DNA from 2 places in the Paenibacillus sp. DRB1-1 genome. Region 1 is predicted to be linked to the other one. Evidence: predicted binding sites of a transcription regulator. Region 1 holds the regulator's gene; the other holds the start of a gene.
The links. Region 1 encodes LexA, which represses DNA repair genes until DNA is damaged. Its sites were predicted from a motif close to CGAACATATGTTCG; they were not measured.
Positions count from the first base shown of each region.

Region 2: a site for LexA is predicted at 3,330-3,343, ahead of recA (recombinase RecA). Genes of this name have one in related genera too.

Region 1 covers NZ_JBODQH010000001.1:5,203,356-5,209,489, forward strand. The annotation lists gene ACQW03_RS23320 (hypothetical protein) at 433-573, opposite strand; gene ACQW03_RS23325 (hypothetical protein) at 615-779, opposite strand; gene lexA (transcriptional repressor LexA) at 1,600-2,226, opposite strand; gene ACQW03_RS23335 (LysM peptidoglycan-binding domain-containing protein) at 2,415-2,783, shown strand; gene ACQW03_RS23340 (DUF896 domain-containing protein) at 2,892-3,098, shown strand; gene ACQW03_RS23345 (hypothetical protein) at 3,219-3,728, shown strand; gene ACQW03_RS23350 (HAD family hydrolase) at 3,882-4,676, shown strand; gene ACQW03_RS23355 (1,2-dihydroxy-3-keto-5-methylthiopentene dioxygenase) at 4,778-5,320, opposite strand; gene metH (methionine synthase) at 5,602-6,134, shown strand, end outside.
Region 2 covers NZ_JBODQH010000001.1:271,146-277,279, reverse strand. The annotation lists gene ACQW03_RS01180 (RodZ domain-containing protein) at 1-124, shown strand, start outside; gene ACQW03_RS01175 (hypothetical protein) at 209-373, shown strand; gene ACQW03_RS01170 (YajQ family cyclic di-GMP-binding protein) at 518-1,009, shown strand; gene pgsA (CDP-diacylglycerol--glycerol-3-phosphate 3-phosphatidyltransferase) at 1,220-1,807, shown strand; gene ACQW03_RS01160 (competence/damage-inducible protein A) at 1,903-3,171, shown strand; gene recA (recombinase RecA) at 3,413-4,474, shown strand; gene ACQW03_RS01150 (regulatory protein RecX) at 4,671-5,420, shown strand; gene rny (ribonuclease Y) at 5,794-6,134, shown strand, end outside.

The DNA of each region.
Region 1 (6,134 bases):
CAGCTGCATTAAGTCAGATAAGAGCATCTGTAGTCCAGCCGCTGAGTAGGATATGATGGAGGTTGTGGAATACGGTGGTGGGCAAGTGGGGCCTTATAAAATTTAAAAATAAAAAATTGAGCAAACAATGCAGCAACGTACAAATCCTGGACGGATTTACAGCCAGAATACTTAAGTGAAAAAAGCTGAAGCAAGTTTGAGGGCTATAGGTGTGGTCAGTTGTACACAAAGTTTTTGAGTCAAGAATTCTGCTGCTTTGACTGGGTACTATTTCGCTTCTGTTTTAACTAGTGGAAGCATAGTTGAATATGTCGATGGTATTTAAAGGAAGGCAACTGAATTTAGCAGTTCTATGGAATTTAGGAGTTGGGTGTATCGTTTAACACAAAAAAAGCAGGAAGAATCCTTCCCGCTTTTGCTTGAAAACGATTATTAGCGTCTGCGTTGTCTATCATTTACGCTAAACAGATTAACAGCCAGTGCGTTACCTCTTGCACGCGCAATGGCTCTTTGAGTGGAACGGATGTTTAATCTTCTTCTTCTCAAATCACGTTTGCAATGTCTTCTGCTCATATTATCACCTCCCTTCAAAGAAATGAAGGTGCGGTTAAATCTTAGTGGCGTTTATGCTTACGCTTGGAAATTTTGATATTCAAGGCATTGGTTGCTAGTGCATTTCCGCTTCCTGTTTTAGCAGCTGCGGCTTGAAAGACTTTAACGACCAGATATCTGTTTTTCCCGATGCGATGCTTATACGTTTTAACTCTATTTCTGATCATCTGCATATCTCCTTTGCTTAGTTCTGCTATATACATATGTCAATTGTGATAGTAATGTATCAGCATAAATCTATTAAAAGCAAAAAGAAGCTAGTACCTATATTCCTAATGGTTAATAAAAAAACTCATGCGAACCTGTCTTCGCCTTTTCAACTTTACGTTGCAGGAGAATGTTACAGGCAGGTCAGCATGAGTCTAATAGTGTAGATAAAGATAATAGGCAGTTAGTATGAAAATTATTTACTATTAAGAGTGTTAAGTTTTTTCTCGTAGTACGCCTCTTGAGCAAGAATATGATTCAATTGTTCAGAGAGCTGTTTATATTCTTGGCTGTCTCCTGGATAATTATTTCTTTCGAAAATTACAGCTTCGAGTTGCTTTTCTAAATACCTGAAATGGATAAGTATTTGTAAACTAAATATGGTCGTAGGTTGTTATGTGGGAGTTCTCTTTTGCATACAAATGATCCATTGTTGGAACTCCACAGCTTATGGCGATAAATATCACAACAAACGCTGAAATTACAAGTTTTTTCATTTAATTCCTCCTACAGAGCTATGAGTAATTAATATACCATATTTATCTAAAACAAAAAAAGATCTATTAGTTTTGCCCATGACAGTATAGCTGCTCAAGATCAGTGGGGGATTATTTGAGATGAGGAGGCTGATTTTATAGTAGAAAAAATAGGAATAGGTTGCTGAAATGAAAAAATAGTTGTGAGATACATAATAAACATAATAGCAATACAAAACCGGCTTGCCCTAGGCAGCCGGTTTTGTATTAGTGGTTAGAATAACGGGGGAGAAAGAACGAGAAATCAGTGGAAGTCCCGGAAGAGTCCTACAACCTTGCCCAAAATGCTGACGTGTGTCAGGCGAAGCGGTTCAAAGGCTGGATTTTCAGGTTGAAGCCGGATATGATCTTTTTCTTTGTAGAAGGTTTTAACTGTAGCTTCGTCTTCATCTGTCATAGCTACAACAATATCACCATTATCAGCGGTCTGCTGCTGACGTACGATTACATAGTCTCCGTTAGCAATCCCAGCCTCAATCATGCTTTCGCCTACAACAGATAACATGAATATTTTATCCTCACCAACAAAGTGTTGGGGAAGAGGAAAGTAATCTTCAATATTTTCTGTCGCCGTAATAGGAAGACCAGCGGTTACTTTGCCGACGACGGGCACACGACTAATGGAGTAATTAATCAAGTTGCTGTTATCCGATTCGTCTTGACCGAGTAACTCAATAGCCCGTGGTTTTGTAGGATCGCGGCGAATGAGTCCTTTTTTTTCTAAACGATCCAAATGACCGTGAACCGTAGAACTGGAGGCCAATCCGACAGCCTCGCCTATTTCGCGTACAGAAGGGGGGTATCCCTTTAGACGCACTTCATTGCGGATAAATTCAAGAATGGCCTGCTGGCGGCTCGAAATCTTAGACATACCGTATCAACCCCATTTAGTAACGTTTGGGAAAATTATAGCATAGAACCTCCGTTCGTACAAACATAAGTTCTAAATAATCCCTGAAAATAATTGCGAACTTTTGTTCTCTTTTCTATTGAACAAAACAAATGTTCGTGTTATATTGTGAAAACATAAGAACAAACGTTTGGAGGACGCAGCCAATGATGAAATATAGCACCTATCAAAGTATTTTTCCAATGAATTTAGAAAATTTACAGGAGACCCGAAAAGAGGGGAGAGCGCGTTTTATGCAGTTTATTAGTAATACTCTTCTACTTAAGCTTCTTATTATAGTGATTGTTGCTTGGATTGCAGGAGCAGGCGTACTTACGGTTTTCGCGGCTCCTTCAGCTTCCAAGGAAGAAATGACTAAATTGACGGTACAACCTGGGGATACGTTGTGGCAGATTGCCACAAATCATAAACCGGAACGAATGGATACACGGGTATATATAGAAGGAATTGTGCGAATTAACGATTTAGAGGATCGGGGAGTGCAGGCAGGTCAGATACTCAAGCTTCCTAACTTCTGATCTATAAACTATTAGAGCTTGTCAGGGAGCGTAATGTGGGAGCCTTGACAAGCTCTTTTCTACATGTCAAAGTGTATTATATCTTTGCTTTTATGGAGGGGACACAATTTGGATATAGACAGTTTAGTACAGCGTATTAATGAATTAGCGCGCAAAGCAAAATCCGAGGGATTGACAGAAGAGGAAACCACAGAGCGCGCCAATCTTCGGGAAATTTATTTAGGTAACATTCGCAGTAATTTTCGGCAGCAGCTTGAAACGATTGAATTTGTGGACGATGATACATCAAAGGGAAATGACGGGCTGAAGCATTAATGTTGTTAAAGCGCTCAAGCCTGCAATTTGCCTTTTGTTTTAGGTGCCGTTCTCGGTATCTCTATAGATCAGCTTTGAGGCAATTGTTTTAATGTAATATATCTGGGAAGGAATTGAGAGATGGCCCGATCATTTGAAAGAAAAGTACGCAAAAACACAGCGCATTTAAATAAATCGCGCAAAAAGCAAGGTATTCAAACCATTAGCGTCGCAGGTTCTGCAATGGATATTTTCCGTGGCCGTAACATTACTGTGCCAATTATGCTGGCTGGTCTTTCTGTATTGTACATGCTTATGAGTTACTTTTTGACTAAGACCGGTATGCGAGGGATGGATTGGCTTGTATTCGGCCTGTACTTGATGCTGGCTGTTATCTTTTTTATCCGTCGTCCTTATCTGAAAGTGGGAAAGGATACTCTCTATATGCTGAAAGGTGGTAGAGAACGTCCAATGACGGCAGGGGACATGAAAGGCATTAAGATTGAAAAGGGTTACGTAACCGTTGAAAGAAAAGGTAAGGGCGGTAATTTTATTTTCACAAAATCATTAGGTCGCTATGACACGGATGCCATTGCAGAGAGACTTGAGAAGTTTGCACTATCCAATCAGATACAGGTAGACAAGAAATAACTGATTAAGCCTGTAGCTCTGTAACGAAGGCCGCAAGATGTTATTTCATATAACATGCTGCGGCCGCTTGCTTAATATAGGCACACATAACGATCCAAATGCTAATCAAGCAAATAGGCGTACATATACTGTGGAAAGAGAGTGGATAATCCGATGACGATTCAGGCGGTAATGTTTGATCTTGATGATACCCTTTTGTGGGATGAACGTAGTGTAGAAGAGGCATTTGATGCAGCGTGCCAAACAGGCTCCCGTGAAGCAGGTGTTGATCCGAAAACTCTGGAGGAAGCCGTACGCAAGGAAGCACGCGCTTTGTATGAATCCTATGAAACCTTTAGTTTTACTCAAATGATCGGCATTAATCCGTTTGAAGGATTGTGGGCAAATTTTAGAGCAGGCGAGCAACCTGAATTCCGCCAATTGGAACAGTTGGCCCCTGTTTATCGAAAGGAATCATGGCGCAGAGGACTCCAGCAACTAGGGATAGATAATGAGAAGTTGGCGGAAAAGCTGGCTACCCAATTTGCTTCGGAAAGACGTGCGCGTCCACATGTATATGAAGAAACGTTTGAAATTCTAGAACAATTGAAGGGACATTACAAGCTGTTATTGCTGACAAATGGCTCCCCTGATCTACAACAGGAGAAACTGGATGGAGTTCCTCAATTAGCTCCTTTCTTTGATCATGTTGTCATTTCAGGTTCATTTGGTCGAGGCAAGCCTGATCCGTCTATATTCCAGCATGCTTTGGGGCTTCTTGGTATTGAGCCTGAACATGCTTTAATGGTAGGAGATAAACTGACGACTGATATTCAAGGAGCGTTGGCAGCAGGTGTACACTCGGTCTGGGTGAACCGAAACGCTAAAACCAATACCACAGAGATCAAGCCGAAGTTCCAGATCAAGCATCTGTCTGAATTGGACGGAATTATTCAATCGTTAAAGTAAGAAATCCATAGTCTTTAGAAACAAGTATTAAGAAAACTCCCTTCGCTCGATTGTTACAGAGCAGAGGGAGTTTTTTTATTCACACAAGGATAAATTCGTAATCATGCTTTAATGAAGGTTGGATCTTCATACGGTTCGGCAATCCAGCCATTTTCTTCGATGAACAAGCGGATTGCGACGATCTTTTGATTCTCCATTAAAGTGAAGAAGTGAGGTATATTTTCAGGTACGGAGATAACGTCTCCCGGTGAAAGCTCTACGTTAAAATAGCCGATCTCTTCAGGGCCTTTAATAATGAAGATGCCTTTACCAGCGACAATGGCACGGATCTCATCCTCGGTGTGGGTGTGAATTTGCTCAAACTTGGCCAGCAGCTCGTCCAAATTCGGCGTTGCTTCAGATAAAGTGATAACGTCCCATATTTTATATCCGCGACGTGCGGCTAAATCCTTGATTTCGGGTTCAAATGTTTTGAGAACAGCGGCCTTTTGATCATCTGTTAAGGTAAAGTTTTCTTGCAGCTCCCCAGACAATTTGGAAGCATCCCAATGTTCATACAATATCTCGTGACTCTCCAGAAATTCACGTACTTGTTCTTCACCGCTAATACGTTTGTTTGTATTACGTAGTAAGATTTCGGCCATATATTTATTCCCTCTTTTCCACTTGGATTAATGTTGTATAAAGAATACCATGTCTTGAAACGTTGTACAATACAGGATTTCAACATTTTATAATGCAAATGACTATAGCTAAAGGTTGCAGGGTTAAGTGCGTTCTTTAATGCTACAAACTGTAAAAATGGATTAGAGAAGTCGTTTTTACAAAGAACAACCTGTATAAAACGTATGTTTTTACTTCAATCTATCTAAATGATACGGTTTCTGCTAAACTAGGATTTAACGTTTTGCGGGGGTGAAGAAATTTGGATAAAGTTAGCTTGCAGGATGCATTACAACGAAGAATACTCCTTCTTGATGGGGCCATGGGCACCATGATTCAACAGGAAGACCTTTCCCCCGATGATTTTGGTGGGGAAGAGTTGGAGGGCTGTAATGAAATGCTGGTCTTAACGAGACCGGATGTCATTCAAGGGATTCATGAAGCATACTTGAAGGCCGGAGCAGACCTAATTGAAACGAATACATTTGGAGCAACATCCGTCGTTTTGGCGGATTACGATATACCCGAACGTGCCCGTGAAATTAATCTGGTGGCGGCCAAACTGGCGCGTAACGCGGTGGATAAATACAGCACTGCAGACAAGCCACGTTTTGTAGTAGGAGCTATGGGCCCAACCACGAAAACCTTGTCTGTCACAGGTGGGGTTACATTTGCTGAGCTGATTGAAAGCTATCAAGAGCAGGCCTTGGCGCTTATTGAAGGCGGGGTCGATGTACTGCTATTGGAGACCTCACAGGATACGCTTAACGTCAAAGCTGGAAGCATCGGAATTCG
Region 2 (6,134 bases), 4.9 Mb from region 1:
AGGAGAAGCTTCTTCGACCGGAACGAGTGCAGGGGTGACGGGTTCACCTGCAGATTCTACGACAGGTAGCAGTACGGATTCAGCACAAAGTGGTACAGATTCTACAACTACTGATGGTGAATAAACGCCTTGGTGCGAGGAAATACTAATGACTGTAATTCCTGGAAAGGCAGTCATTTCATTTTCCGCAAAGTGAGGTGTATACGTTATGACCGTCAGCTGGATTGTGACTGGGCTCGGTATAATTGTCAGTTTACTGGGCTATTATCTGACACCGAATGCATGGGGCTATGGCATACTGGGCTTTGGTCTTGCTCATATTGTGCTTGGACTTTTGGATATGTTCCGAACCCCAACACGAAGCCATAATTAGATATTTTGACCGTAATTGAAATAAAGGCGTTTTTGTCAGGAAAACTGGCAAGAACGCCTTTTTAGTCAACGGATTATTGGATTTTTGTAAATGACTAGCCTATAATTAGATATTGAACTTTGTTGTGGAAAGGAAAGTGAAACGATGGCTTCAGAAAATTCATTTGATATCGTCTCCAAAATGGATATGCAGGAGTTGACAAATGCGGTTCATCAGACGGAGCGTGAAATTGAAACACGATTTGATTTCAAGGATAGCAAAAGTAGCCTCAAGCTTGAGAAAGAAGCTCTTACGATTGCATCGGAAGACGAATACAAGCTAAATGCGGTGATTGATATTTTGCAATCTAAAATGGCCAAACGAGGTCTGTCCCTTAAAAATGTGGAGTATGGCAAATTGGAACCCGCCTCTTTAGGTTCAGTGCGTCAGCGTCTTTCGCTTAAGCAGGGAATTGATCAGGAGAATGCCAAGAAAATTAACATTCTTATTCGGGACTCCAAGTTAAAAGTTAAAAGTCAGATTCAAGGTGATCAAATCCGAGTGACCGGAAAAAACAGGGATGATTTACAGGCGATCATTCAATTGCTGCGTAAAGCTGATTTGCCATTGGAGCTTCAATTTACAAACATGAAATAAAGCCGTTTTCCCTCATACATTTTGTAGGAAAAAACGTTGCTTGATGTGCGGCAGGTTATTTTGACATGCGTTTTGCGCCATATTATACTTGTAACGAAAATGCAGACAATTCAGGTGTATAGCGCTCGTCGATAGCGATTTACATAGGATTGAATTTAATCCGAAAACTGCCATTTGTAATCAAGTACGATAATCAGGGGAGAGTGTGTTGTGAATTTACCCAACAGAATTACAATAACGCGGATTTGCCTTATTCCGGTGATGATGCTGGCTTTGCTGGTGGACTTTGATTTTTATCCGCCGCCGATTGAGATCGGAGCTTTCAAGCTGCCGTATAATCAGCTGATTGCGGCTATCATTTTCCTTGTAGCAGCCAGCACGGATGGTCTTGACGGATATTTGGCACGTAAAAATAATATGGTCACCAATTTGGGCAAGCTGTTGGACCCCCTTGCTGATAAGCTTTTGGTAACCGCCATTTTGGTTTCCTTGGTAGAAATGGGAAAAATTGATTCGTGGATTGTCGTTGTGATTGTTAGCCGTGAGTTTGCGGTTACGGGTCTGCGTCAGATTGCCTTACTGGATGGTTCTGTGGTTGCTGCAAGCAATTGGGGCAAATTGAAGACGATCATCCAGATCGTTGCTATTGTAGCGTTGCTCATTAATAATTTCCCGTTTGTTTTTCTTGGTATCCCGTTTGATTTAATAGCGATATGGGCAGCGGTGTTGATCACCATTTATTCGGGTATTGATTACTTTGTAAAAAATATCCACTTGCTGAGTTCCTCCAAAGTTTAACAGGATAAATTTTATGGAAACAGCAATAGGGACTAAACTTATTGCTGTTTCTTTACATAATTCCCATAATATTTGCAGTACAGGAGGAAGAATTGATGAAAGCTGAAATAATTGCAGTAGGTACAGAGTTATTGCTCGGTCAAATAGTAAATACAAATGCTCAATATTTGTCACAAGAGTTGGCTACAATCGGAATCGATGTATATTTTCAGACTGTAGTTGGCGATAACATAGATCGGCTTCAGGAAGCAATAAGAATTGCTCAGAAGCGTGCGGATATTATTTTGTTTTCCGGCGGTCTGGGACCGACTCAGGATGATTTGACGAAAGATGCGATAGCGTCTGTATTGGGGCGAAAATTGCACATAGATCGTCTTGCAATGGATAAGCTAGATCAGTTTTTCCGTAACCGTGGGGTAGAAATGACCGAGAATAACCGCCGGCAGGCGCTTTCTATTGAAGGAGCTACTCCGCTTGAAAATGAGACGGGGCTAGCTGTGGGCGACGCAATTGCACAGGACGGTAAATTTTATGTAGTTTTGCCTGGACCGCCTAAGGAACTCAAACCCATGTTTGCAAACCAAGCGAAACCTTGGTTGCTTCAGCAGGCATTGAGCGGTGAGGAAATGCCAATTTATTCAAAAATGCTAAAATTTGCAGGGATCGGTGAGTCAGCTCTTGAAACCCATTTGTTAGATCTGATCCAATCCCAGACAGACCCCACGATTGCTCCTTATGCCAAGGAAGGGGAAGTCACGATCCGTATATCCACCAAGGCGGCCAGCGAAAGTGAAGCATTAATTAAGCTGACGGCTACCGAAGTAGAAATTCAGCAGCGTCTTTCGGAATATATGTATGCAAGCGAAGATGTTACGCTGGAGAAGGTTATCGTAGATCTAATGGCCAAACGCGGACTCACTGTGAGTGCGGCAGAAAGCTGTACAGGTGGAATGCTGATGGAACACATCACTTCTATACCTGGCAGTGCTGTTATGTTTCAAGGTGGCATCGTGTGCTATTCCAATGAAATGAAGATGAAATTACTCAACGTGCCTTATGATTATTTGGAAGGGGATCAAGCGCCAGGTGCAGTGAGTAAGGAAGTAGCCCTTGTGCTTGCAGAGCAGGCAAGAATGATCATGGACAGTGATTTTGGACTTTCAGTTACTGGTGTTGCCGGGCCTGGGTATTCCGAACGGAAGCCAGTCGGTCTGGTGTATATTGGCATTGCTGAACGCGACAAGGAAACGGAAGTACATGAACTGAGACTGAGTGGTAACCGTGAAACAATCCGACTGCGATCAGTCAAAGCAATCCTGTACAGATTGTGGCGCAGACTGGTAGAGAACGAGAAACTCTCTTAAACATCTATGTACAGTGTGGGTCGTAGAGTTGTTTTAGATAGATATTCATGATATAATCTTCTTATCGGAAGAACCGTTGCAAAGCCTTTTGCCAGCGGTTCTTTTTTTGTTTTAAGAGACAGGTGTAATTGTAGAAGAGAGCTGTGTGAACAAAAAAACGAATGTATGTTCGAAAAAATGCTTGGCAAGCGTGTCAAAACAAGGTATTATTAAAGTACAAACAATGAAGGATGTGAGTTTATTGTCAGATCGTCGTGCTGCGCTGGATATGGCGCTCCGTCAAATAGAAAAGCAATTTGGTAAAGGTTCCATTATGAAGTTGGGTGAGTCTACCCACATGCAAGTGGAAACGATCCCCAGTGGTTCGATTGCTTTGGATATTGCGTTAGGAACGGGCGGCTTTCCAAGAGGCCGGGTTATTGAAATATACGGACCGGAATCATCCGGTAAAACGACAGTAGCTCTTCACGCTATCGCAGAGGTGCAAAAAACAGGCGGACAAGCCGCCTTTATCGACGCCGAGCATGCGCTTGATCCGTCGTATGCAAGCAAGCTGGGCGTCAATATTGATGAGTTGTTACTATCGCAACCAGATACAGGAGAGCAGGCGCTTGAGATTGCCGAAGCTCTTGTACGTAGTGGAGCAGTAGATATTGTAGTTGTTGACTCCGTAGCGGCACTTGTGCCCAAGGCAGAGATTGAAGGCGAAATGGGAGATTCCCACGTTGGTCTTCAAGCACGTTTGATGTCTCAGGCATTGCGTAAGCTTTCTGGAGCCATTAATAAGTCGAAAACCATTGCTATTTTTATTAACCAGCTACGTGAAAAAGTAGGTGTTATGTTCGGTAACCCTGAAACAACACCAGGTGGACGTGCCTTGAAGTTTTACTCTACGGTACGTTTGGATGTTCGTCGTATTGAAAGTTTGAAAATGGGTAACGACATTGTGGGTAACCGCACACGTATTAAAGTCGTGAAGAACAAAGTTGCCCCTCCTTTCCGTCAGGCTGAGGTGGATATTATGTACGGTGAGGGCATTTCCAAAGAAGGTAGCTTGATCGACATCGGTACGGAGCATGACATTGTCGACAAGAGCGGAGCCTGGTATTCCTACGAAGGTGAGCGCCTTGGTCAGGGACGTGAGAATGCTAAGCAATTTTTGAAGGAAAATCCGAATATTGCTAGTACGATCGAACAAAAAATTCGGGTGGCCAGCAATTTGATTACGACGGTTGCTCCGCCTACAGAAGAAGAGTTGGCACAGCAAGCGAAGGAAGAACAGGAATTGTTGGAGCTTGAATAAAGCTCGGTGAATCCTGGTTTGTGAACTGGGGCCAGGGTTATGGCATCGTCCGTTTGAATAGCATGATTCTGATGCCCTGCACAGTTGTGCAGGGCATTTTTGCATCAACTAGAGTCTGCTTTGTCAGTGGAATCTAACTTTTGCGTAGCAGGTGTTCAAAGGCTGCTTTCGTGAATTTCAAAGTGAGGGAAGTATATTGCAGTTGGACGATGAAGATGAATACACTTCGGAAGCAAATAAGCAACAAGGGATTTCTCTTTTTCCGGATCATGAGGAATTGATGATTACTAGGATAGAGCAGGGACAGGGACGCAAACGTGGAAGGTATATCATTCATTTTGGTCCTTATTCACTGTCTGTATTAGAAGATGTAATGATCAAGTACAATATGTTCAAAGGAACGTCATTCGTTAAAAAAGAACTGGAAGATATCGTTCTGGCAGATGAAAAGCAACAGGCTTATGTACTTGCGCTTCGTTATTTGGGGCGAAAGCCTCGCACATGTCAGGAAATTGCCCAGCGTTTGGCGCAAAAAGAACTGGATCAGTCTGTTATTGACGAAGTAATGGTCCGACTGCATAGGGAACAACTCGTAGATGATGATTTATACGCCCGTCAATGGGCAAGGCAGCGCATAACAAGCCAACGTAAGGGGAAGATGTGGGTTAGGCAAGAACTTCGTCAGAAGGGCATCTCTAAAGCCTCTATTGGCGAAGCGTTAGGTGAGATTACCGATAATGAGGAGTGGGAGAGCGCTTTGACGGTCGGACGTAAGAAATGGAATCAGGTACGTGGTGATATAATGGAGAAAAAAAGGAAAACCTACCCTTTTCTCATGAGACGCGGATATTCGGGGGATATGACACGCCGGGTAGTCAATCATCTCACTGCGGCCGGGCATGACGCTGCTTCAGATGACGAGGAATTGTTGCAGTGGGAGGAATAGTTGCCAAACGGCTGCTGAACCTTTGGCTAGTATGAACGGATAGGATGAGCTAGTTATTACATGGAAAGCTGCATGGTAGTCTACTAATGTTTGCATTCCCTTGACAATGCTATTTGTCAAATAATAAAATATATATGAAACGATACTTGTGGAACGCCCTTTTTCCTTCCAAAAAAGCGGAATCCACGGTGAGTTCTCATCGCCAAATAACAAGTGATGCCGCTATGCCAGGCGGAATTGTACATGTGAAAGCATGTGCATATGAAATGAAACGACCTTGTGTCGTTGTCTTAGTTTGACGATCAAAGTAAATGTGACAATTGCAAAAAGTCCCAAGGAATGCCTTGGAGGAACCAACGGGGAGGTGAACAGTATGATGACTGCGATCTGGTTCGTTCTCGTTGCTGTAGCCGCGTTATTCTTTGGGTTCGGGATTGGTTATTTTATTCGCAAATCTATTGCAGAAGCTAAGATCTCCAGTGCGGAAGAAGCTGCCGCGCAAATCGTGGAGAACGCGAAAAAAGAGGCAGAAGCGCTGAAGAAGGAAACGGTATTGGAAGCGAAAGATGAGATCCACCGCATTCGTGCCGAAGCTGAAAAAGAAACTCGTGAGCGTCGCAATGAAATTCAACGACAGGAACGAAGATTGCTGCAAAAAGAAGAATCGCTGGATAAAAAATTGGAATCGCTGGAACGCAAAGAAGAACAAGTGGC